DNA from 4 places in the Paenibacillus sp. Mc5Re-14 genome. Region 1 is predicted to be linked to each of the others. Evidence: riboswitches for the same ligand, from Rfam matches in the RefSeq annotation. Region 1 holds a riboswitch; each other region holds the start of a gene.
The links. Region 1 has a riboswitch for thiamine pyrophosphate ahead of BN1546_RS09195 (ABC transporter substrate-binding protein). Riboswitches for the same ligand answer to the same signal wherever they lie in the genome.
Positions count from the first base shown of each region.

Region 2: linked by a shared signal. The riboswitch ahead of tenA (thiaminase II) and the one ahead of BN1546_RS09195 (ABC transporter substrate-binding protein) in region 1 are both predicted to bind thiamine pyrophosphate.
Region 3: linked by a shared signal. The riboswitch ahead of BN1546_RS06645 (ECF transporter S component) and the one ahead of BN1546_RS09195 (ABC transporter substrate-binding protein) in region 1 are both predicted to bind thiamine pyrophosphate.
Region 4: linked by a shared signal. The riboswitch ahead of BN1546_RS23540 (thiamine phosphate synthase) and the one ahead of BN1546_RS09195 (ABC transporter substrate-binding protein) in region 1 are both predicted to bind thiamine pyrophosphate.

Region 1 is NZ_CVPD01000001.1:2,015,018-2,020,496, reverse strand. Features, by position in the region: gene BN1546_RS09210 (ABC transporter ATP-binding protein) at 1-349, opposite strand, end outside; gene BN1546_RS09205 (ABC transporter permease) at 395-1,171, opposite strand; gene BN1546_RS09200 (MTH1187 family thiamine-binding protein) at 1,168-1,461, opposite strand; gene BN1546_RS09195 (ABC transporter substrate-binding protein) at 1,976-3,013, opposite strand; TPP riboswitch at 3,210-3,319, opposite strand; gene BN1546_RS09190 (pyridoxamine 5'-phosphate oxidase family protein) at 3,590-4,024, shown strand; gene BN1546_RS09185 (bifunctional 2',3'-cyclic-nucleotide 2'-phosphodiesterase/3'-nucleotidase) at 4,242-5,479, shown strand, end outside.
Region 2 is NZ_CVPD01000001.1:3,768,563-3,774,041, reverse strand. Features, by position in the region: gene BN1546_RS17185 (glycosyltransferase) at 1-205, opposite strand, end outside; gene BN1546_RS17180 (NAD-dependent malic enzyme) at 603-2,324, shown strand; TPP riboswitch at 2,395-2,497, shown strand; gene tenA (thiaminase II) at 2,632-3,321, shown strand; gene thiM (hydroxyethylthiazole kinase) at 3,347-4,192, shown strand; gene thiD (bifunctional hydroxymethylpyrimidine kinase/phosphomethylpyrimidine kinase) at 4,189-5,019, shown strand; gene thiE (thiamine phosphate synthase) at 5,016-5,479, shown strand, end outside.
Region 3 is NZ_CVPD01000001.1:1,461,384-1,466,862, forward strand. Features, by position in the region: gene BN1546_RS06640 (ABC transporter ATP-binding protein) at 1-1,137, opposite strand, end outside; gene BN1546_RS06645 (ECF transporter S component) at 1,137-1,733, opposite strand; TPP riboswitch at 2,039-2,148, opposite strand; gene BN1546_RS06650 (TatD family hydrolase) at 2,191-2,988, opposite strand; gene BN1546_RS06655 (polynucleotide kinase-phosphatase) at 3,009-5,479, opposite strand, start outside.
Region 4 is NZ_CVPD01000001.1:5,163,496-5,168,974, forward strand. Features, by position in the region: gene BN1546_RS23535 (ABC-F family ATP-binding cassette domain-containing protein) at 1-878, shown strand, start outside; TPP riboswitch at 964-1,072, shown strand; gene BN1546_RS23540 (thiamine phosphate synthase) at 1,400-1,993, shown strand; gene thiO (glycine oxidase ThiO) at 2,051-3,199, shown strand; gene thiS (sulfur carrier protein ThiS) at 3,196-3,399, shown strand; gene BN1546_RS23555 (thiazole synthase) at 3,402-4,169, shown strand; gene BN1546_RS23560 (ThiF family adenylyltransferase) at 4,166-5,224, shown strand; gene BN1546_RS23565 (response regulator transcription factor) at 5,379-5,479, shown strand, end outside.

The DNA.
Region 1 (5,479 bases):
AAAGGGCGGGCTGCTGCGGCATATAGCTGATATGCCCGCGTTCACCAGTCATGTCCCGTCCATGCATACGGATACGTCCCTGCTGCGGCTTGAGCAGCCCTCCGATAATGTGAAACAGTGTGCTTTTGCCACTGCCTGACGGACCGATGAGGGAGACAAATTCGCCCGGCTTAACGGTAAGGGATACATCCTGCAGTACAGGGAGTGAGCTTCGCCTTTCCCGGAAGACGAGGCTGATCCCGTCCAATTCCAAAGCAGGAGGGGCAGGCGTCATTACCTGCAGTTCTCCGGCTTGTTGCTGTTCATCAGCGACGGGTGGTGATGTCAAGTCAGTCGGATGCAGACTCATATATGCCACGTCCTTTCATTGATGCTTTAATGCAATATGTGGAATCTACTCTTGGTCAGGTTTCCAGCGAACCAACCATTTCTCCAGTAGTAAAATAACGACAAACATCAGCAAGCTGAGTGCAACAATAATACCGATAGCGGCAAAAATGAGATCCGTACGATAGGCAGACTTTTGCAGCAACATATAATATCCAATTCCTTCACTGGCCCCAATCCATTCGGCAATGATCGCGCCCATCACACTATAGGTAGCAGCGATTTTAACGCCAGAGAAGACTTGTGGCAGGGAGTGTGGTAGCTCTAGCTTTAGAAAAATAGCCCTGCGGCTTGCACCTGACATTCGCATGTAATTCATCATCATACGGTCTGTCCGTGTCAGCCCGTCCATGGCCGCTACAGCCACGGGAAAAAAGCATACTAATGTAATGACCATAAGCTTGGGCAGCACCCCAAAACCGAACCATACCATGAGCAACGGACCGAGGGCGATAATCGGAATGTTTTGGCTAAGGATCAAGAGCGGGTATAGAGCAGATTTGAGAAAAGGAATCGTATGAAGAACGATGGCGATTAGCAGTCCAGTTGCTGTCCCTATAGCAAATCCCGCAAGCGTCAAGCGAACCGTAGCCCATGTGTGGGTGCCAAGCAACGCCGATTGCGCCATGCCCTCTTGTACGATTAGGGATGGAGCTGGCAGGAGCCAGGATTCAATATGTAAATAGTTAACCGCTCCCTGCCAAGCCGCTAAAAAGAAGAGGACCGCCACAAGGGGCGGCCATACGCTTTTCCACCAGGATGCGTTCTTGCCTTTCGGATTCATGGGCGATACTTCTCGGTCAGCTTGTTCATGCTGATGCCCTGTGGGTTATGTGCGATTTTGATCTGTGAAATGACGCTGGGACTTCCAGCTTCCGTCAAGGCCTCATGCATGTCTTTGACGACTTTCAGCAATTCGTCCAATTCGCCCTCCATTGTAGTGTCCAATGGATTCACTTGATGCTTGACGCCGGAACGCTGGATGACCTCAATCGCCTTGTCTACATATGGATAAGAGTCTTCGTTATTAGGAGTTTTAGGGATGACTTGAATGCTGAGCAATGTGTTAGCCATGCGAGTTTCACCTGTCCTTTATTGTTTAAGTTATTAGGAAAATAAATTGGATTAAGGCGGGGAGATCGCTTCACGGTTCATTTGATCTTACGATCGCTGTTGCCGTGGGACTCTTTGAATAAAATTTAAAAGGTAAGAATCCCCCTGAGCATATGCTTCCGAAGCTAGCTTTCCTAAAGAAAGCTTTCAGGCGAACACCTCGCTTCTCCAGATTCAAATGAATCGCTCCGCTGCCAACCGCCTTAAAAGCACTTTAGTTTTTTGATAGGTTGTGTGGCATTTTTACACACAAGCGCACCTGCTTTTGCGCTTAGATACTATGAGACTAAAGAATAAACCAAGTGGAGCGAGAACGAAGCGGACGGAATGGTGCTGTACAAGCGAAGCGGTCGCTTTTGCCCCCGGATTTCTACCCTGCTGATGCTTTAATCCGGAAATCCGGGGGCGGTGGCGATGGAAAGCATCATCCGTCCGCGTAGTGGCACAAAGGCTACTTCAAGCTCTATTTACAAGATCAACGCTTGGGCAAGAAGTCGTTTGTGAAGGCCTTATCGACTTCCAAAGGTTTGCTGAGCAGCTTGCGTTCATACATCCAGTCCGAGTAGTTTTTCCATACCTCCGCTTTTTGTACGCCCCATTGCGCGGCATCGTCCTGATAACGCGGACTTAGCCATTTTTGACTAGCGAGTACCAGTTTTTTGTCCAGCTCCGGCACAGCTTTACTTAAGATATCTGCCGCTTCTTCTGGATGGGCGATAGTGTATTCATAGCCTTGCGCAGTAGCGTCCATGAACGCCTTAACCAGCTCAGGATCATTTTTTATCGTCTGTTCATTGCTCACAATTACAGGTGTATAGTAATCGAGGTTTTTGGAATAATCTTTTACATATAGCATATCCAATGGCTCACCTCGAAGCTTGGCCTCAATCCCGGTCCATGCGTAGAAAATCCAGGCAAAGTCAATATCCCGCTTCACGGCTGTAAAATAGTCTGCATTGCCCATATTGACGATCTTCACTTTGCTCACATCACCTTGGTCTGAATCCATGATGGATTTCATGACCGCTTCTTCTACAGGAGAACCCCAGCCGCCGTAGCTTTTACCCTCGAAATCTTTCGGGCTTTTAATTCCGCGGTCTACCGGGGCTGCGAAGCCAGAGGTGTTATGCTGAATCACCACAGCGATGGATACGAGCGGCACGCCTTGGATGCGAGCCTGAGTGACGCCTTCTTGATAGCTGATACCAAAAGGTGCAGCATTCGAAGCAACCATTTGGTCGGCTCCGCCTGAGCCTGGTTGAACAATTTGGACATTCAAGCCTGCTTTTTCGTAAAATCCTTTGTCCTTGGCGACATAGAGTCCCGTGTGATTCGTATTGGGTGTCCAGTCGAGCACGACTTTAACATCTTTGAGACTCTTTGCCGAGGTAGACGTTGAAGTGTCGGCAGCAGGAGCCTCCTTTTGAGATGTAGGGGGATTGCCGCCGCAAGCGGTCAGAGCCATGAGCCACAGACTGATTAGACCCAGGCTTAATATTTTCATGCGCTTCATCGTTGTGTTCTCTCCTTTTTAATTACCCGTTATCCGTCCAATCAGACAGCTTATGTTCCCCATTTTCACAAAAATAACATCTGCCGGAATGCAATCTTTCCAACAACTTCATCTTCAACAAAAAAAGCGTCCCGGGATTCCGGGACGCTTGCGCTTGTATATACCAAAGTAAGGGATGTCCTGTTTTAATAAAAGGCACATCTTGCTTAAGCATTCCTACGCTGGCATTACCCAGATCAGGTTGTAAGGGTCAGTGTCTTGGGACACACTCTCAGCCGGCCGATTCCAGCACCCCTGGCATTGTATGGTTTAATGGGTTCGTTTATTCGGGTTTACTACGACGATTATATGCCTTGAAGGCGGGTCTGTCCAGCTTTAAGGAAGCGCTCACGGTTCATATGCCGAATGACAGGGTACACTTTTACTGTGAGCTTTGATCTGAAAATGAACATGAATCATTCAGATCTGTTCTGGTCATGTTATTTTCAGAACAGCTACACTGTATGTTTAGGAGAGCTGGTGCCAAGTGGCATAGACTCTATAGAATTCTAATTCGTAAAAAGGAGTTGTTGTACTATGGGTAAAACGGAGACATTGGATCGCAGTCAGCTGGAACAAGCCATTGTGAAGGCTTTGGATAACAACAAATTTTGCTCGTTAGGTACGGTAGAGGGCGGAAAACCGAAAGTACGCTATATGGCCCTTTTTAACGATGGAATGAACATTCATCTGGCGACGGATCGCAAAACACATAAAGTGGAAGAGCTAAAGAACAATCCGAATGCTTATCTGCTGCTGGGTTATGAAGTGGGTGGTACGAAGGAAGTCTTGGAAGTGGAGGCTACCGTCCAGGTTACAGCTGATGAGGGGTTACGCAAACAAGTGTGGAATGATTCTCTGAAAAAGTGGTTTTCCGGACCTGATGATCCCGATTATGTCATTTTAGACGTCAATCCGACTCGTATTGAGTATGTTGGTCAACAAACGGAGCGCCAGGTGTGGACGAAATAGAAACAATATAAACGGACAAGCCAGTAAATTTCCAACTTTTTTAGGAGATTTACTGGCTTTTTTGTGCGAAAAATAATTATTTTTCCATAAATATTTTAAGCAAATGACTACTCTTTTGTCCTACGTTGGATTAAAATAGGAATGGTGGGTTCAAAGCTTACATATATGTGCAAAAGTATGTATATGAGGCATACACCTTAATGAGGAGGGGTATATTTTGTTATTTCGTAAAAATTGGTTTAAAGGGTTTACAGCAGCAGTTGTAGCTTGTAGCCTACTGGTGTTTTCAGCCGCTCCATCCTGGGCAGCTAGCGACTCTCGCGATAGCGCTACGGTGAATTTGCGGATCATGGAGACAACGGATATTCATGGGGCGCTGATGAATTATGATTACTATTCGGACAAAGAAACCAACGAATATGGCTTGATTAGTACAGCAGGCTTGATCCAACAGGCTCGTAGTGAAACAAGAAACAGCATGCTGTTCGATAACGGTGATTTGCTGCAGGGCAATCCTTTAGGCGATTATATGGCTAAAAACAGAGTCTTCGAGAAAGAAGGCGGTGTCCATCCGGTTTACAAGATGATGAACTTGATGGGCTATGATGCGGCTACTGTGGGCAACCACGAATTTAACTTTGGCCTCGACTTTTTGGATAAATCGCTCAAGGGTGCTGATTTTCCTTACGTAAATGCGAACGTCTATGTTGATAATGAGGGTCAAGCTACTAAAAATTATTTTACCCCTTATCAGATTCTTGACAAAACAGTAACGGATGAGAAGGGCGAAGAGCATACACTCAGAGTGGGTGTCATCGGTCTAGTAACACCTCAAATTATGCAGTGGGATGAAGCTAATTTGAAGGATAAGGTCGTTACAAAGGATATCGTGGAAACAGCCAAAAAGTTTGTTCCACAAATGAAAACAGAAGGTGCTGACATTATTGTCGTGCTTGCACATACAGGTTATGAGGATGTGCCGCAAACGCCAATGATGGAGAATGCCGTTAAGTATTTGAGCCAGGTGGACGGAATTAACGCGATTCTGTTTGGGCATGCTCATAAATCTTTCCCTGGCCCTGATTTTAAAGATATGAAGGGCGTAGATTTGGATAAAGGAACTATTAATGGTGTACCAGCTGTAGAAGCTTCTTCGTGGGGCAAGGATCTGGGCATTATTGATCTGAGCCTGGAAAAGAAAAACCGTGAGTGGAATGTAATCAATTCTCAGTCTCAAGTGCGGCCAATTGTGAGCACCACAAACCATGCTTTGCAGTTTACTCCTGACACTAAACTGAAAGACGCGATTAAAGAAGAGCATCAAGGAACGCTGGATTATGTTCGTCAACCTGTCGGTACAACGTCTGCACCGATTACCAGCTATTTTGCATTAGTGCAGGATGATCCGTCCATTCAAATTGTGACAAATGCACAGAAATGGTATGTTCAAAACCA
Region 2 (5,479 bases), 1.8 Mb from region 1:
GCATTTGCGGAAATTGGCTACGGATCTGATTAGCTTTCCGCACGGCTTGCCCCGGCTCCCTATAATCAATCAGGCAGCAACATGCATCCTCGTAGACTGAAGCGGTCTCCGTGTCCTCGCACTGTATATATTGGTAAAAACAAATCACATTGGGATAATCAATAGCCCTGTTGTTATCGCTAAAAATGGCTATAGGTCCCTGCACACAAACCTCTCCTTTTCCTCCGAATAATTCTATTTTGTTGAAAAAGAATTAAAAATGTTTGCTTAGCAAGATTAAATTAATGTCCAAATACTTCATATTTTCTTAACAAAATAGCTCACATCCCTTGATATATAAACATTTAAGAGAAGAAAAATCTATTTTCATATTTGATAAAGACAGAGTATTTCGACCTGATTCATTAGGACTATAAACATGCGAATTACAAGATGAATCCGAAACTAAAATTAGTTCTATAAGATTAATAAGAAGATATATATATGGTCTTTTTGTCATAGATAAATAGAAGAATAAAACCAATTTGCATGTCCATACTATGGACAACATGTCATCTTTCATCATGAATAATTATCAAAATACAGGGAAAGAAGGTCTTTTTATGGAAGCATTCCATGTCAATCGTGATGGGTCATTATCTACTCCCTTACGAGGAAAGGACGTGCTAGCAAACCCTCTTTTGAACAAAGGAGTGGCATTTACAGAAGAAGAACGCAAAGAACTGGGCCTGGAAGGAATTCTTCCTCCCACTGTCCTTTCATTGGAGAAACAGAGCGTTCGGGCATATCAGCAATTCTTGGCACAACCCACCATGCTGCGTAAAAATGCCTCACTTAACGACCTTCACAATCGAAATATCGTACTCTACTATCGACTGCTAACCGACCATTTGAGTGAAATGCTGCCCGTAGTCTACACACCGACTGTAGGAACCGCCATTCAAGAATACAGCCATGAGTACAACCGCCCTGGGGGCGTATATTTATCGATAGATAATCCGAACGGTATTGGACAGGCGTTTTATAATACCGGTTTGAGTAGTGAGGATGTTGACCTGATCGTCGTGACGGATTCGGAAAGTATTTTGGGGATTGGTGACTGGGGTGTCGGGGGAATTAACATTGCTATTGGCAAACTCGCTGTATATACAGCTGCGGCAGGCATTCACCCCGGGCGGGTGCTGCCCATTGTACTGGATGTCGGCACGAATAACGAGAAGCTGCTGAATGATCCCCTGTATATCGGAAACCGGCACAAACGAGTTCGCGGGGAAGCCTATAATCAATTTATTGATACCTTTATCAGCAAAACGTTAACACAATTCCCGAAGGCGCTTTTGCATTGGGAGGATGTGGGTAGCGTGAACGCACGACACATTATAGGGAAGTACGGTCAAAACATTCTCACCTTCAATGATGATATCCAGGGCACAGGAGCAGTGACATTAGCTGCGATTGTTTCGGCGGTAGGTGTCACTAAAACTCCGCTACGTGAACAAAAAATACTTGTCTTTGGTCCAGGGGCAGCAGGAATCGGTAACGCCGACCAAATACGGGGTGCAATGATCGAGGACGGGCTTCCTGAAGAAGATTCATTCAAGGCATTTTGGGCCTATGATTATCGCGGGCTGTTAACAGACGATATGGAAGATGTACTGGATTATCAGAAACCATATGTGCGTAAAAAGGAAGAAATCAGCTCATGGGCCCGATCGGAAGATGATAAAATACCGTTGCTGGAGGTCATCCGTCAGGTAAAACCCACAATCTTGATTGGAACTTCCGGTGTAGCGGGTGCCTTTTCTGAAGAGATTATCAAGGAAATGGCAAAGCATGTGGAACGACCGATCATTATGCCCATGTCTAATCCTACCAACCTTGCTGAAGCGGTACCCGAAGATTTGATACGATGGACTGATGGCAAAGCATTGATTGCTACCGGAAGTCCCTTTGAGCCCGTCACCTATAACGGTACGAAGTTTGAAATTGGACAGGCGAATAATGCCTTTGTCTTCCCGGGGCTAGGTCTGGGCGCAATTGTGGTCAAGGCCAAAAGAATTACCCCTTCTATGTTTACCGCAGCAGCTGATGCCGTTGCCAACGCCGTAGATTCGAATGAACTTGGCGGTGCACTGCTGCCCCATATCCGAAAATTACGTGATGTTTCGTTCGCGGTTGCGGTTGCGGTAGCGAAGGCTGCAATTCAGGATCAGGTAGCTCAGGCACACATTTCAGATATTGAACAAGCCATTCGGGATGCGATGTGGAAACCGGAATATGTAAGGGTCAAAGCCGTGGAAAGTGTAATCCAGCACCCTCATTAATCCTTGACCGGAATCAAAGCAGTTTGACATAACCTAGGAACGAATGTACAGTATTAGTCAAAAGAATAGGAAAGTCCACTAGGGGAGCCACTATGGCTGAGACAAGAATGAATCTTGGACCCTTTGAACCTGATCTAGTTCGTACTAGCGTAGGAAAGTGGAGCCTTCGTATATAAGGTTTCAAGCGTTTTTTGCGCATTGAACCTATGTTGAAGCCGCTCCAGTTTTCGGGGCGGCTTTTTGGCGTTGTTCCGAGAATTGTATCTTACGGGACTTCTTGTTCTCCATTTTTATTGGAGGTGGGGAAATGAGTTTTTCGCAAGAACTTCGTCGGCAGGCGGATGGCATTTTTCAAGCCATTTATGAGCATCCCTTTGTGAGAGGTATTGCTGAAGGAAATTTAACAAGGGAGCAGCTGATTCACTATGTAAAACAAGACTTTGAATATTTGAACGCCTACATGCGGATTTACGGCATCGCGATCTCCAAAAGCACAAGCCGGGAGGATATGGCTGTATTTAACGAACAGATCTCTTTTATTCTCAACAGCGAGGTTCATCCACATCAAAACTTTTGTGCTATCGCAGGTGTCACCTATGAAGAGATGCAGGGATATGCACTCGCTCCGTCCGCTCATCATTATATCCGCCATATGCTGACAGTCGCACATGAAGGTAGTCTTGGAGAAATCATGGCCGTGCTGCTGCCATGTCCATGGACATATCTTGAGATTGGGCGCAGGCTAATGGATGAGGTAAGACCGGACGAGTCTCATCCATTCTATGAATGGATTTGTTTCTATGGAAACCAGATTGAAGATGTAACATCCAAATATCGCGAGCGTGTGGATGCTTGGGCGAATGTCGCCACGGCTGCCGAGCAAGCTCGGATGATTGAGCATTTTATGCTAAGCTGCCAGCTGGAATATATGTTCTGGGATATGGCTTATAAGCAGGAACAATGGCCCGTCCAGATGCGCGCTACGGTCTTGGAATAATCAGTAGAGATGAGAGAGGGTAAACATGATGAGTATATGGGAACAAAGTTATTCGGATCTCCTGACAAAGGTACAAAATAGCAACCCCCTCGTTCATAATATAACCAATGTGGTGGTCACCAACTTTACAGCCAACGGCCTGTATGCGCTGGGCGCTTCCCCGGTGATGGCTTATGCACCCGAGGAAGTAGCAGATATGGCAAAAATAGCGGGCGCCGTCGTGTTAAATATCGGTACGCTGAACCGCGAGCTGGTAGATGCCATGATCATTGCTGGACAATCAGCGAATGCTCATGGTGTTCCAGTTCTGCTGGATCCGGTTGGTGCGGGAGCGACGAGCTTTAGAACCGAGTCAGCACTGCGGATCCTAAAAGAAGTAAAAATCTCACTAGTGCGAGGCAATGCAGCCGAAGTCGCCCATCTAATCGGAGAAGTCCGAGAGATTAAAGGGGTAGATGCAGGCAACAGTGCTGACAGCAGTAATGTCGATCTGGCAGTTCGGGCTGCACAAACGCTCCATACCATGGTTGTCATCACTGGAAAAGAGGACGTCATCACCGATGGGGTCGAAGTACGATTGATTAGTGGCGGAGACGCGCTGCTTACGAAGGTAACCGGAACAGGCTGCCTGCTGACCTCTGTGTTGGGTGCGTTTGCAGCAATTGAACCCAACCTGCTGCTCGCAGGTACAGCAGGTTTGGCATTTTACGGTGCAGCAGCTTCCCGAGCCGCAGCACATACCGCAAAACTGGGGCCAGGCAGCTTCCAGATTGCCTTTCTCGACGAGCTTGCCAAACTACATACTGGTTCGCTGGAGGGGCATGTCACGATCCGTGAAGCTGGAACAACTACAACAGGTGGTGCGCGATGAGAGACGTGCATGTACCGAGAGCGCTGACGATTGCCGGTTCAGACAGCGGCGGCGGAGCTGGAATTCAAGCCGATCTCAAAACCTTCCAGGAGCTTGGCGTATACGGCATGTCGGCTATTACAGCCATTACGGTACAAAATACCTTGGGAGTTCACGGTGTATATCCGTTGCCACAGGAAGCAACAGCGCAGCAAATCGAAGCTGTAGGATCAGATCTTGGAGTCGATGCCCTGAAGACTGGCATGCTGTTTGACGCGGGCATCATCCGCCTTGTGGCCGAGCAGATTCGAAAGTTCGGCTGGGAAAAGGTTGTCGTCGATCCTGTAATGATTGCCAAAGGGGGCGCAAAGCTGTTGCAACCGGAAGCGGTGCAGGCTTTGAACGACGACCTGCTCCCCTTGGCCTTGGTCGTCACACCAAATATCCCGGAAGCGGAAGCCTTAACCGGGATAAGCATTCGTACGATGAAGGATCGCCGCGAAGCTGCGAGACATATTAGCAGCCTAGGACCCAAGTTCGTTGTGATCAAAGGCGGCCATGATGAGGAGAGCGAAAACAGCGGCCAAGTTGTTGACCTGCTCTTTGACGGAACAGCCTTCACCGAGCTGGGCGGCAAGCGGGTGCGAACTGTCCACACACACGGAACAGGATGTACGTTCTCAGCAGCGATTACCGCTGAATTAGGGAAAGGCGTGTCTGTACCGGAAGCTATTTTGAATGGAAGAGCCTTCATTCAGGCGGCGATTGAGGATACGTTGTATCTGGGCCAGGGACACGGTCCAACCAATCATTGGGCCTACCGCCGTCGTCAGGAGATACTCCAATGAGCGGCCGAATATTACCTGAGATCATGCGGCGGCATTTACAGATGTATCTGGTTGTTGGAAGCGTGAACTGCCACGCGGAACCAAATCGGGTCGTGCAGGAGGCTCTTGCTGGCGGCACCACCATGATCCAGTTCCGGGAAAAGGGCCGTAGCGCGTTAACAGGGGTTCCTATGCTCGAACTTGCGCGTCAGCTACAAGATGTGTGCCACCACGCTGGTATCCCTTTTATCGTCAATGACGATGTGGAGCTGGCTCTTGAGCTCAACGCCGACGGTGTTCACATCGGTCAGGACGATGAATCGGCTGATTCTGTGCGCGCCCGAATCGGAAACCGAATCCTTGGCGTCTCCGCCCATACGATTGAGGAAGCACGCCGGGCCATCCTGCATGGTGCGGACTATCTCGGCGTCGGCCCCATCTATCCCACCATCTCAAAGGATGATGCTCATGCGGTGCAGGG
Region 3 (5,479 bases), 550 kb from region 1:
AAACAGGCTCTTGGGTAACGAATATTCCAGTTCCCTTCGTACGGTGTTCGCTACAAATTGCAGCTCTGGATTTTGAAATGCAAACCCAATACGCTCAGCCAGTTGCTCCGTATTGCCTGCCTCAGCTCCGCACACGCAATAACGACCCTGCGTGTGAAGTAAACGCATCATAGAGAGCAGAAGCGAGCTTTTGCCAGCCCCGTTTTCACCGACCACGCCAATCCAGTCGCCAGGCTTCACCTGCGCTTGCTCCACATAAATGACTGTGCTCAAACCCCGGAGTCCGCTAAAATGTTCTAGCTCCAGCAAATCCGTTGTAGGTGCTGAGGTGGACGGACTATCCGCATGCCCTCCATCTTTCTGCTGCGTCACAGACTCTCTCCAACGCGGCGAAGACGATTCATCCCATATCCCCGGATACCACACGCCATACTCGGATAATGCCTGCCGATGCACATGAAATACTTCTTCCGCCCTTCCGTCCGCAATCATTTCTCCTTGATCAGAAAGCACCACAATTCGATCCACATCCTGGACAATTTCATTGATTTTATGCTCTACGATCACCAGCGTCTGGTCTGCCGAAATGTTGCGAATGGTATCCCACACCTGTGTCGTGCCCTCCTCGTCCAACAAAGCTGTCGGCTCATCCAGAAAAAGCACTTCCGGCTCCATAGCCAGCACAGAGGCAATCGCCAGCCGCTGTTTCATTCCCTGTGACATGCTGGCAATGGGCAAGTGTATATCATCCGTCGATAGACCAACCTGCATTAGCAGCTCGCGAATACGGGATGGCATCTGCTCCCTTGGAACCTGTTTATTCTCCAACACAAAAGCCAATTCCTCGTCTACATACGACATACAAAACTGCGTGTCAGGATCTTGAAATACAATACCAGAGAGACTCGGGATCACAGCAGCATCGTATTTCATAGGCACTTCTATCGTGCGTGGAATCAGTCCGCTCAGCACCTGAAGCAGCGTTGATTTGCCGCATCCGCTTGGACCCAGCAGCAGTAGCTTTTCCCCTTTGCGGACAGATAAGGACATATTGTGGAAAAGCAGCTCTTGCTCACCGGGAAATTTCAAACGAAGACGGGTGATCGAAGCCACCACATCTTCGTTGGCCGCGCTCATCAATCCAGCCCCTTATAATCTTGTTCCGTTGCCGGTCTCAAACTTCGCGTAACTCCGGTTACCTCCAGCGCCTTAGCCAGATAGAAAGCGAATACCCCAGCAATCACAATACTGCCAATCATCCGAAATCCAATATACAAAACATAGTTCCAGGTCGATAGCTGATCAATATACCCATAGCTGAAGTCTAAAATCAAAGAAGTGACAGCCGCCCCTGCCGCAGCTAATGATACGACCCACAGGTTTGCGTTCCGATACAGAAAAGCCGCAAAGAACAGCTCCGCTCCCAAGCCTTGCAGCAGACCATAGTACAAGGTGGACATGCCCCATTCGCTTCCCAAAAAAGCACTGACTGTTGCCGCGGCCACTTCTGCCAAAATCGCAACTCCCGGCTTGCGAATGATAAGATAAGCGAACGTGCCAGCCATAAACCACATGCCATACATCAGTTGCTCAGCGTGTAGACCGAATGGTTTCATTAAATCATAGGCAGGTCCCCATATTTTGTAGACCAGCCCGAACACCACGGAGATTACAATCGTGACCAAAATATCAGTCAGCTTCAGCCCTTTCGACGCTCTTACATTCGTGTTCATTGTTGATACGCTCCCCTTTTTCGTTAAAATAGGCCTTCTGGCCATAAAAAAAAGCCTGTCCGGAGCTGAATCTCCAGGCAAGCTTTATGCGCAGTCATAAAATGATCACCATACATTATCAGTTGTCGACATATCTCATATAGCACAGTAGTCTACTGCACTGAAACCGAGCCAAAGTCAGGTACAAAACAAGACACGTTTGTCCGTCTGCAACTTTTTACAGACCCGCAGCTCGTTAACTTGATATATGATATGAAACGAATCCATCGACTAGTCGCCACCAATAGGCGGTAATCCTGTTTCTTGTATAGTGTTCTAGGTTTCTCTACGCTGGCATTACCCAGATCAGATTTCACGGTCGGCGGCAAGGGCCACCCTCTCAGCCTGACTATCTCAAGCTCCCGACAATGCTTTTTAATTCACTATAATATATACCACATCTATGGCTTTGACAATCCTATAATCCGAAGAAACGTTTGCCTGTTTCCGTCGTCGCGATTTCGATCTCCATCATGCTGCGGCCTGTGCACTCAGCAATCGTAGCGGCGATGTGAGCGAGATACATCGGCTCATTACGCCCTTCTTTGGGCTTCACAGGCAGATTACGCGGGGTCAGAAACGGAGCATCCGTTTCAATCATCAACCGGTCGAGCGGAATATCCCTCACCAACTCACGCAGATGCTTGCCGCGCCGCTCATCACAGATCCAGCCTGTGATACCGATATACAGTCCCATTTCCACATACGTATGCAATTCCTGAGCAGTGCCAGTAAAACAATGCACCACCGCTTTATCTACAAGCTCTTGATGCTCTCGTAACATAGCGACAAAATCCTCATGCGCATCTCGTTCATGCAGAAATAAAGGCATATGTAGCTCACCCGCCAGTTGAATCTGCTCTCCAAACCATCGGCGCTGTACATCACGCGGAGAAAAATCACGGTTATAGTCCAACCCGCATTCTCCTATGGATACGACCTGCGGCTGAATCGCGAGTTGGCGGAGCTGTTGAATCGTATCTGTGCTGCAATTTTTGGCATCATGGGGATGCACGCCAGCTGTAGCATACAGCTGACCAGGATAACGCGCTGCATACTGAGCAGCCTCTCGACTACTGCGAACACTGGTTCCAGTAATAATCAACGGTGTAATCCCTACAGCCGCTGCTCTCTCGACCACCTGTTCCCGATCTGCATGAAACGAACGGTGCATTAAGTTCACACCAATATCAATCAACGGTGTACTCCTATCCATCTCAATCCCTCCTTCGCAAACTACAATCTCGGATCAATCGGCTCCGATTCCAGAGATAACGCGGCAAGGACGCATTCATGAATACGCTCCACCGTATCTTTGCGGACAAAACGTTCCACGCCCTCCATGCCAAGCGCTCCTTCCATCAGGGCATGACGCTCCTTTTTGTTCGTTCGACGCTGCTTCAGACGTTTTAAATTCTCAGGGGCAAGATAATCCATACCGTAAATGATGTGCAAGTACTTCCGGCCTCTCACCTTGATTGCAGGCTGAATCATCTTGTCCCGATTTTTCATCAAAAAGCGTTCCGGCTTGATCACAATGCCCTCATGACCATCCTCTGTCATCTCATTCCACCAGCGAATGACCTCTTCCTCGCTTGTTTCATCCGTGATGACACGATACTCTGTCTCCATAAATATAGAGGACAGTCCTGCCAGCTCCCGGTTGTGCTCCATATGCCAAATATGAGATTGGTCAAAAAACGTCTGTCCGCTGTGGGCCAGTGTATGAAACGGTGCAATACGAATTTCATCCAGACCGTCCACATCCCAGCAATATTTTTGAAAAGCCTCTTGGAACGTTACGGCATTGCCATATTTCCGTTCCATTTCTTCCAGCCAGTCTCCAACCTCTCGGCCTGCAACCTTCGCCTGCTTCAGCTTGTCTACCAGCTTACTGCGATCCAGCAGAGCTGCTTCACCCACATGCGCATACTGTGCAGCAATCAGTTCCCGAGCCTTGAGATTCCACGGTACAATTTCTGCATCCAGCAACACAAAATCCGTCTGGTGCTGTTCAAAATATCCGGCATCCACTAGATCCGCATTCAGTTTCTCCAGCACCTGCTTCCCAAAGCCTGACTCAAAGAAGGGTCGTCCGCTTCGGGTGTAGATCGTGCCCAATGTCGGGTAGCCTACATATTCAACAGCAGCCTGCTCGTTTTTGAATAATAGCAAAATCGCCCGGCTACCCATATGCTTTTTCTCCGCTACCATCGTTTGTACGCCTTGACTGCGATAATAAGCTAGCGCTTCACGCGGATGCTCCAGATAACCTTCCTCTTCGGAAACCTTGGGGGCAGGACTCATCGTGGGCGGAATGTACACCAGTTCCTCCATCGGTACCGTCACATGTGACACGGTATCTATAGCGGTTTTGACCGATTCTCCTTGAACGCGCACTTCGCCATACGATTCCGTCAGCACACTGTAACCAGCGATGAGCTTACGTAAATTCGGCGGGGAAAACCGTTTTCTCTGCCACCGGACAAGTGGGCTATCGGGATCATTCGCATAATTCTCATGAGCCGGAACGCTGACAAATTCCTTTTCCGGATAACGATAAGCGGTCAGCATACCACCAAATACCACACCTTGATCAATATTCACCGTCTGATTGACAAGGGTAGGCTGCGGTCTCGGATCATGCCCCCATACTACTATTTCTCCCGATTCATGGTCTACGAACCAATCTTTGCGGATTGGTTTTCCGTCTGCATCCTGACCTTCCGTATCTCCATAACGACAGTAATCAGAAATACGTGCCGACTGTTTGCCAATAAAATGATCCTTGATCCCCGCATGAGTCACAACTACGTGCCGCAACCCGTTTCTGCCGAAAATAAGATGAGAGGGTGCATGTAGTAGAAAATCCCTCAGCTCGCCTCTAAGCTGTTCCGCTGCTGCCTTGCCCGCTTTTTGTTCATATTGAACCATTTCCTCTGCGAATCGTTCATCTCCATGATTGAGAGTTACTTTTCTCCCATCAAGGTAACGACCGATTTTCCAGCCATGATTGCTGTCAATCATGTAGGCGAGTCCAGCGTCCACGTGCTTTTTCCAGAACTGCACCGCTAATAACGATTCTGGGCCACGGCTCATCACATCTCCGACAGACACCAGTCTTCTGCCTTCTGGATGATGGTGTAGTCCTTCCGTATCTTCCATATATCCGAGCCGCTCTATCACTTCCAGCATCTCACGGTAGCACCCGTGAATGTCACCAATGATATCAATGCCTGCACCCATATCATGAAACAGCGGCTGAGCACGACGGGCAAAGTTAACCTTTTCTACATCCTTGAGGACATAGCAAGCGTCAAAGCCTTCTTCCCGGATACCGCGCAGGTTCCGCTTTAACAGCTGTGTCTGCTGCTTGACCCGTTGGCGGCCACGCGGATGCGCCCTGCCTGAATCACGTTCCAGTAGCACAGATTCGGGTACATCCAGCACCAAAGCCATCACAGGTACATGTGCCTTGGTTGCCAGCTGTACGTATTTCTGGCGGTCCTCAGCATACAGATGGGTGGCATCCACAACTGTCAGCTTATTCAGACGACAGCGCATAGCCAGAATAGTATCCATCGCCTCAAACGCCTTGGCTGACATCTGCTGATACTCATAAAACAGCACGTCCGATTCCAGCCTTGGAAGTCCGCGCCAGTCAATAAATTCCGTATCTCCGACCAGCTTGCGAAAATGATCCGAGG
Region 4 (5,479 bases), 3.1 Mb from region 1:
TTAATGTAATCTACCATCTTGAATTTGCTAAGATGACCCGTTATTCAGCTAACTATGAAAAGTTTCTTGAAATGGCGGATCTGAACAAAGCCCAGCATATTGATGCATATGAGAAGCAGCAGGAATATATTAAGAAACAGGAAGATTTTATTCAGCGCAATAAAGCGCGCGCATCTACATCAGGTCGTGCAAAAAGCCGTGAAAAGCAGCTTGATCGAATCGAACGTATTGATAAGCCTGAAGAAGCCGCAAAGCCAACCTTTCAGTTCAAAGAAGCCCGTGCAAGCGGGAAAACAGTTTTTGAGGGTATTGACTTTGAAATTGGCTATACTCATGCCCTTTTGCCTAAAATGTCCATGACGATCGAACGTGGCGAAAAGATCGCAATTGTTGGCTGCAATGGTGTTGGTAAGTCTACGTTACTCAAAACCATTCTTGGGAAAATACCTCCGATCAGCGGAAAAACCTATCAAGGAGATTTCTTGCAGCCCGCTTATTTTGAGCAGGAAGTAAAGGCAGAGAAAATTACACCGATTGACGATGTATGGAATGAATTTCCACATTTGAATCAGCATGAAGTACGAGCGCATTTGGCGCGCTGTGGTTTGAAGAATGAGCATATCACCCGGCCTTTGTCTGCGCTTAGTGGTGGAGAACAGGCTAAAGTCCGCCTTTGTAAACTGTTAATGCGTGAGAGCAACTGGGTACTGTTTGATGAGCCTACCAACCACTTGGATGTCAAAGCAAAGGATGAACTCAAACGCGCTTTGAAGGAATACAAAGGGACCGTATTGCTTGTATCCCACGAACCGGACTTTTACGAGGATTGGGTAACCAAAACGTGGAATGTAGAAGAGTGGTCTAGTAAAGTTAACTAAAATCCAGTTCTGACAGATTTCACACAAGGTGGGGTTTGCAGAATTAGGAAAATATGCTAAGCTATCTTTAGCTGATACAATAAAATAGTCACACTAGGGGAGCCGCCCATGCGGCTGAGACGAAATAAATGGATTTCGGACCCTTTGTACCTGATCTGGGTTATGCCAGCGTAGGGAAGTGAGTACTGTACAAACAAAGTGGTAGCTCTTTACTTTTGTTTGCGCAGGGAACGATATACGTTTACGGATATAATAGTCCGTTTGATTTTGAACGTTTGTCAAGCCACTTCCTTTGGGAAGTGGCTTTTTGCGTTTCGTTCATCTTCATTTGTTCGAGTTTCCGTAGACGGATTTACATATAATCTCCTTTCATTATTGCTGGTATATGTGGCTGGCTCCGATATTACCCAATATGGAGCTAAAACAATATAGATTCAGCTAATACGATTTTTTTGATAACACAAGTTCATATTCTTTAGTCCAAGTGAGGTGAAAATGAGATCGAATTACACGTAATTACGATGGAAAGTGTCTCCTGTGTGAATGTACCCCAAGTGGCTGCCGCTATTTGTCCTTATATTCATTATGTACACGCACGTTCGAAACAGAAGGGTGCCTCTGCTTTGCTTTCTTTGACTCGTAGCATGATCAAGCAGGAAGTTCCTTTGCGGCAAATTGTAGTAAATGACCGCGTGGACGTAGCTTTACTTACCTCGGCAGGAGCTGTCCAGCTTCCAGCTAATGGGTTATCTGTGGTGGATGCGAAAAGTCTACTTTCAGAGGGTACACGCTGTGGAGTGTCTGTACATTCCTTGGAGGAGGTGCAGACCGCCGAGCAGGCTGGAGCAGACTATGTACTATTTGGTCATGTATATGAGACCCATTGTAAAGCCGGTCTTGTACCGCGAGGTATAGCACAGCTTGAACGCATTTGCAGATTGTCGGACATTCCGGTGATAGCGCTGGGAGGCATACAACCCCATCATGTTCCAGAGCTTTATCATGCTGGAGCAAGCGGAATTGCGGTGATGTCTGGTATATGGGAAGCAAAGTCACCCGTTGCAGCAGCGATGGAATATAGGCGAATGGTAGATCTTGTAGTTCACGACCTGTAGCAAGAAAACGAGACGAAGGGAAAGCAGAATGTTTACTGGAGAGGAGACACGGAACATATGTCAAAGACACATACAGAGAAAAAAGCGATAGGACACGCTGAATGCTTGGTCATAGGCGGAGGTGTGATCGGCAGTTCCATTGCTTATCATGTGGCTAAGGAGGGACGCAGTACGATCATGCTGGAACGATGGATCCCTGGTGAGGGAGCATCAGGAGCAGCGGTGGGAATGCTGGCAGCGGAAAGTGAAGAGTTTGCAGACCTTGAGCTGGCACGATTTGCCCGTACAAGTCGAGATGCATTCCCTGACCTTGTCTGTGATTTGGAACGTTTATCGGGTATTTCAGTGGACTTTCGTACAGGAGGATTTGTGACCCCATTTCGTTCGGAAGCAGAGGGCCAAAAACGCTGGAATGCTGCGAATATGCGAGAGGATGATCGTCCCATTTGGTGGGATGCCAAGGAGTTGGCCCGACGGATTCCGGGCTTGGCAGATCAAGTAATTGGGGCTATCTACCGATCAAAGGAGACACAAGTGTCTCCTGTCCAGCTTTGCCGTGCTTATGCAGGGGCAGCTGCGGTGCTGGGAGCAACAATATGGTCTGGAACTCAAGCTGAGGAACTGGTCATACAGGATGGTCGAGTTTGCGGTGTGCGAACGGATAGTGGATTTTTTTCCTGTGATCAGGTCGTGATTGCCGCAGGCTTGGACAGCTTGAACTTGCTAGAACAAATTGGGTTTGATTATCCACTATACCCGGTCAAGGGCGAAGCGGTAGCAGTCTCCTTGAAGGATCATCCGTTAGATTATACCATTTATGCTGACGATATTTACCTCGTGCCTAAACAGAATAACGAGCTTTGGATTGGTGCCACGAGTCTTCCGCATCAATATGACAAAGAGGTGACCGTAGGAGGCTTAAAGGGGTTGTTAGCACGTGCATCTGCCTGGTTACCGCGTGTACAGGAAGCTTCTTTTGTACGTGCATGGGCAGGCTTGCGTCCGCAGGCAGCTGCGGGGAGTCCTTTCATTGGCCCTGTTCCTGGAGTAGAGGGCGTCTATGCTGCAGTCGGGCATTATCGCAACGGTGTCCTGCTTAGTGATGCGACTGGGCGAGCGATGGCAGCTATGCTTGAAGGGGCTGGTGCAGCTGGACTTGGAATAAGTAAATTTTCTTCTGAACTTCTCAAGGAGGAAAGCTTATGAAGCTGACCATTAACGGACAGAGTATGACCATTTCCAATCGAATCACTCGTGTGGATCAATTGCTGCATGAACTTGATTTAAAGGTGAAAACCGTAGTGGTAGAGCTGAATCGGCATATATTGACCCGTGAAGATCATCATGAAACGGTACTTAAGGATGGAGATTGCCTAGAAATCGTACATTTTGTAGGAGGCGGTTGATCATGTTAACCATTGGAAAAGCATCTTTTACCTCAAGGCTGTTGCTGGGAACAGGGAAATTTTCGGATCGGGATATCCAATCCCAAGCTGTAGAGGCTGCTGAGACGGAAATATTAACGTTCGCTGTGCGCAGACTGAATTTGGAGGAACGGGATAAGCAGCATTTTCTCGATACACTGGATTTGAGCCGGTATACACTTCTTCCCAACACAGCGGGGGCAACAACAGCAGAGGAGGCAATCCGTATTGCCAAGTTGGCAAAAGCCTCCGGCTTGTGCGATATGATTAAGGTAGAAGTCATTGGGGATAGCAAGACGCTGTTGCCTGATCCTTTTGAAACATTGAAAGCTAGTGAAAAGTTGCTAGAGGAAGGCTTTGTCGTGCTACCCTACATATCGGATGATGTGATACTAGCGAAGAGGTTGCAAGAGCTTGGAGTACATGCCGTAATGCCTGGAGCGTCGCCGATTGGTACAGGACATGGTTTGCTCAATCCGTTTTCGTTAGAGTTGATTATCGAGCAAGCGGAAGTTCCGGTCATTGTCGATGCTGGTATTCGCTCACCTGGTGACGCAGCAATGGCAATGCAGTTGGGAGCAGATGGTGTTCTGCTAAATACAGCTGTCTCAGGAGCGAAGGATCCTGTGAAAATGGCTGAGGCCATGAAGCTGGCTGTACGTGCAGGTAGATATGGATTTGAGGCGGGGATGATTCCTGTAAAACGTTATGCTTCAGCAAGCAGTCCGATAGAAGGCATGGTTCAGGGATGAGGATTACTAAAAAATCTGCTGCTGAACCACCACAAAGTGACCGTTATTCCAGACAGGAAAGGTTTGCACCCTTTGGGCCTGCAGGCCAACGCCGGCTTGCTTCCTCTCACGTACTAATCATAGGTGTTGGAGCGCTGGGCACAGGTATTGCAGAAACGTTAGTTCGTGGAGGCGTAGGTACAGTAAGCCTGGTAGACCGGGATTATGTGGAATGGAGCAATTTGCAGCGCCAGCAGCTTTTTCAGGAAAGTGATGCTGTGCAAAGGTGTCCCAAAGCAGTAGCTGCCCAGCGAAGATTAAAGGATATTAATTCGGAAACAATTGTACATGCACATGTCTTGGATGTTGGGATAGAAGAGCTGGAAGAGTTGATCCAGGGGGTAGATCTCATGATGGATGCAACCGATAATTTCGATACCCGGCTTCTTATGAACGACATGGCACTCAAGCATCGCATTCCTTGGATTTATGGAGGATGTGTGGGTAGCTACGGTGTAACTTACACTATTTTACCGGGTCAGACACCTTGTCTACACTGTCTGATGGGAACTGTACCGCTTGGAGAGGAGACCTGTGATACGGCCGGGATTATTCCGCAGGCAGTACAAATGGTCACCGCTAACCAGACTACGGAAGCTTTCAAGCTTCTTGGTGGATATCCCGAGAACTTGAGAGGAAAGTTGCTTTCGTTTGATTTGTGGAAAAATGAGTATGTAGCAATAGCAGTGGATCGTCTTAAAAAAGCGAATTGTCCTTCTTGCGGTAGCCAACCGACGTATCCCTATTTATCAGCCTCTTATCGGCAGAAAACAGATGTTTTGTGCGGTAGGGATACCGTTCAAATAAGACCTGCCAACCGAACACATCTGAATCTCGCAGAGATAGCAAATAGATTTACAGCATTGGGTGAGGGGAACGTAGAGTGGAATTCGTATCTGGTTTCCTTTAGTGTGGGCGAGCATCGCTTAGTTGTTTTTGCAGATGGCAGAGCGCTGATCCATGGGACAAAGGACGTGGCAAAAGCAAGAAGTCTATATCATCGCTATTTGGGCTGAAAACCATAAACCATAAAGCATAAAGCAGAAAACCATTCTTTGAGAATGATTTTCTGCTTTTTTGTTACACTAACACAAATATGTTTTAATGGCTTATAACAAACTTGTTCGTATCCAATATGTAATGCGATGTCCAAACCAGGTGGGTGAAAAGATGAGCCCGTTAATTGTACTTGTGGATGAAAATGAAGCGCCCGCTGTATTCGTTCATCCATTGGAGCAGGCAGGTTATCAGGTGGTTCATGTTCGTAATAC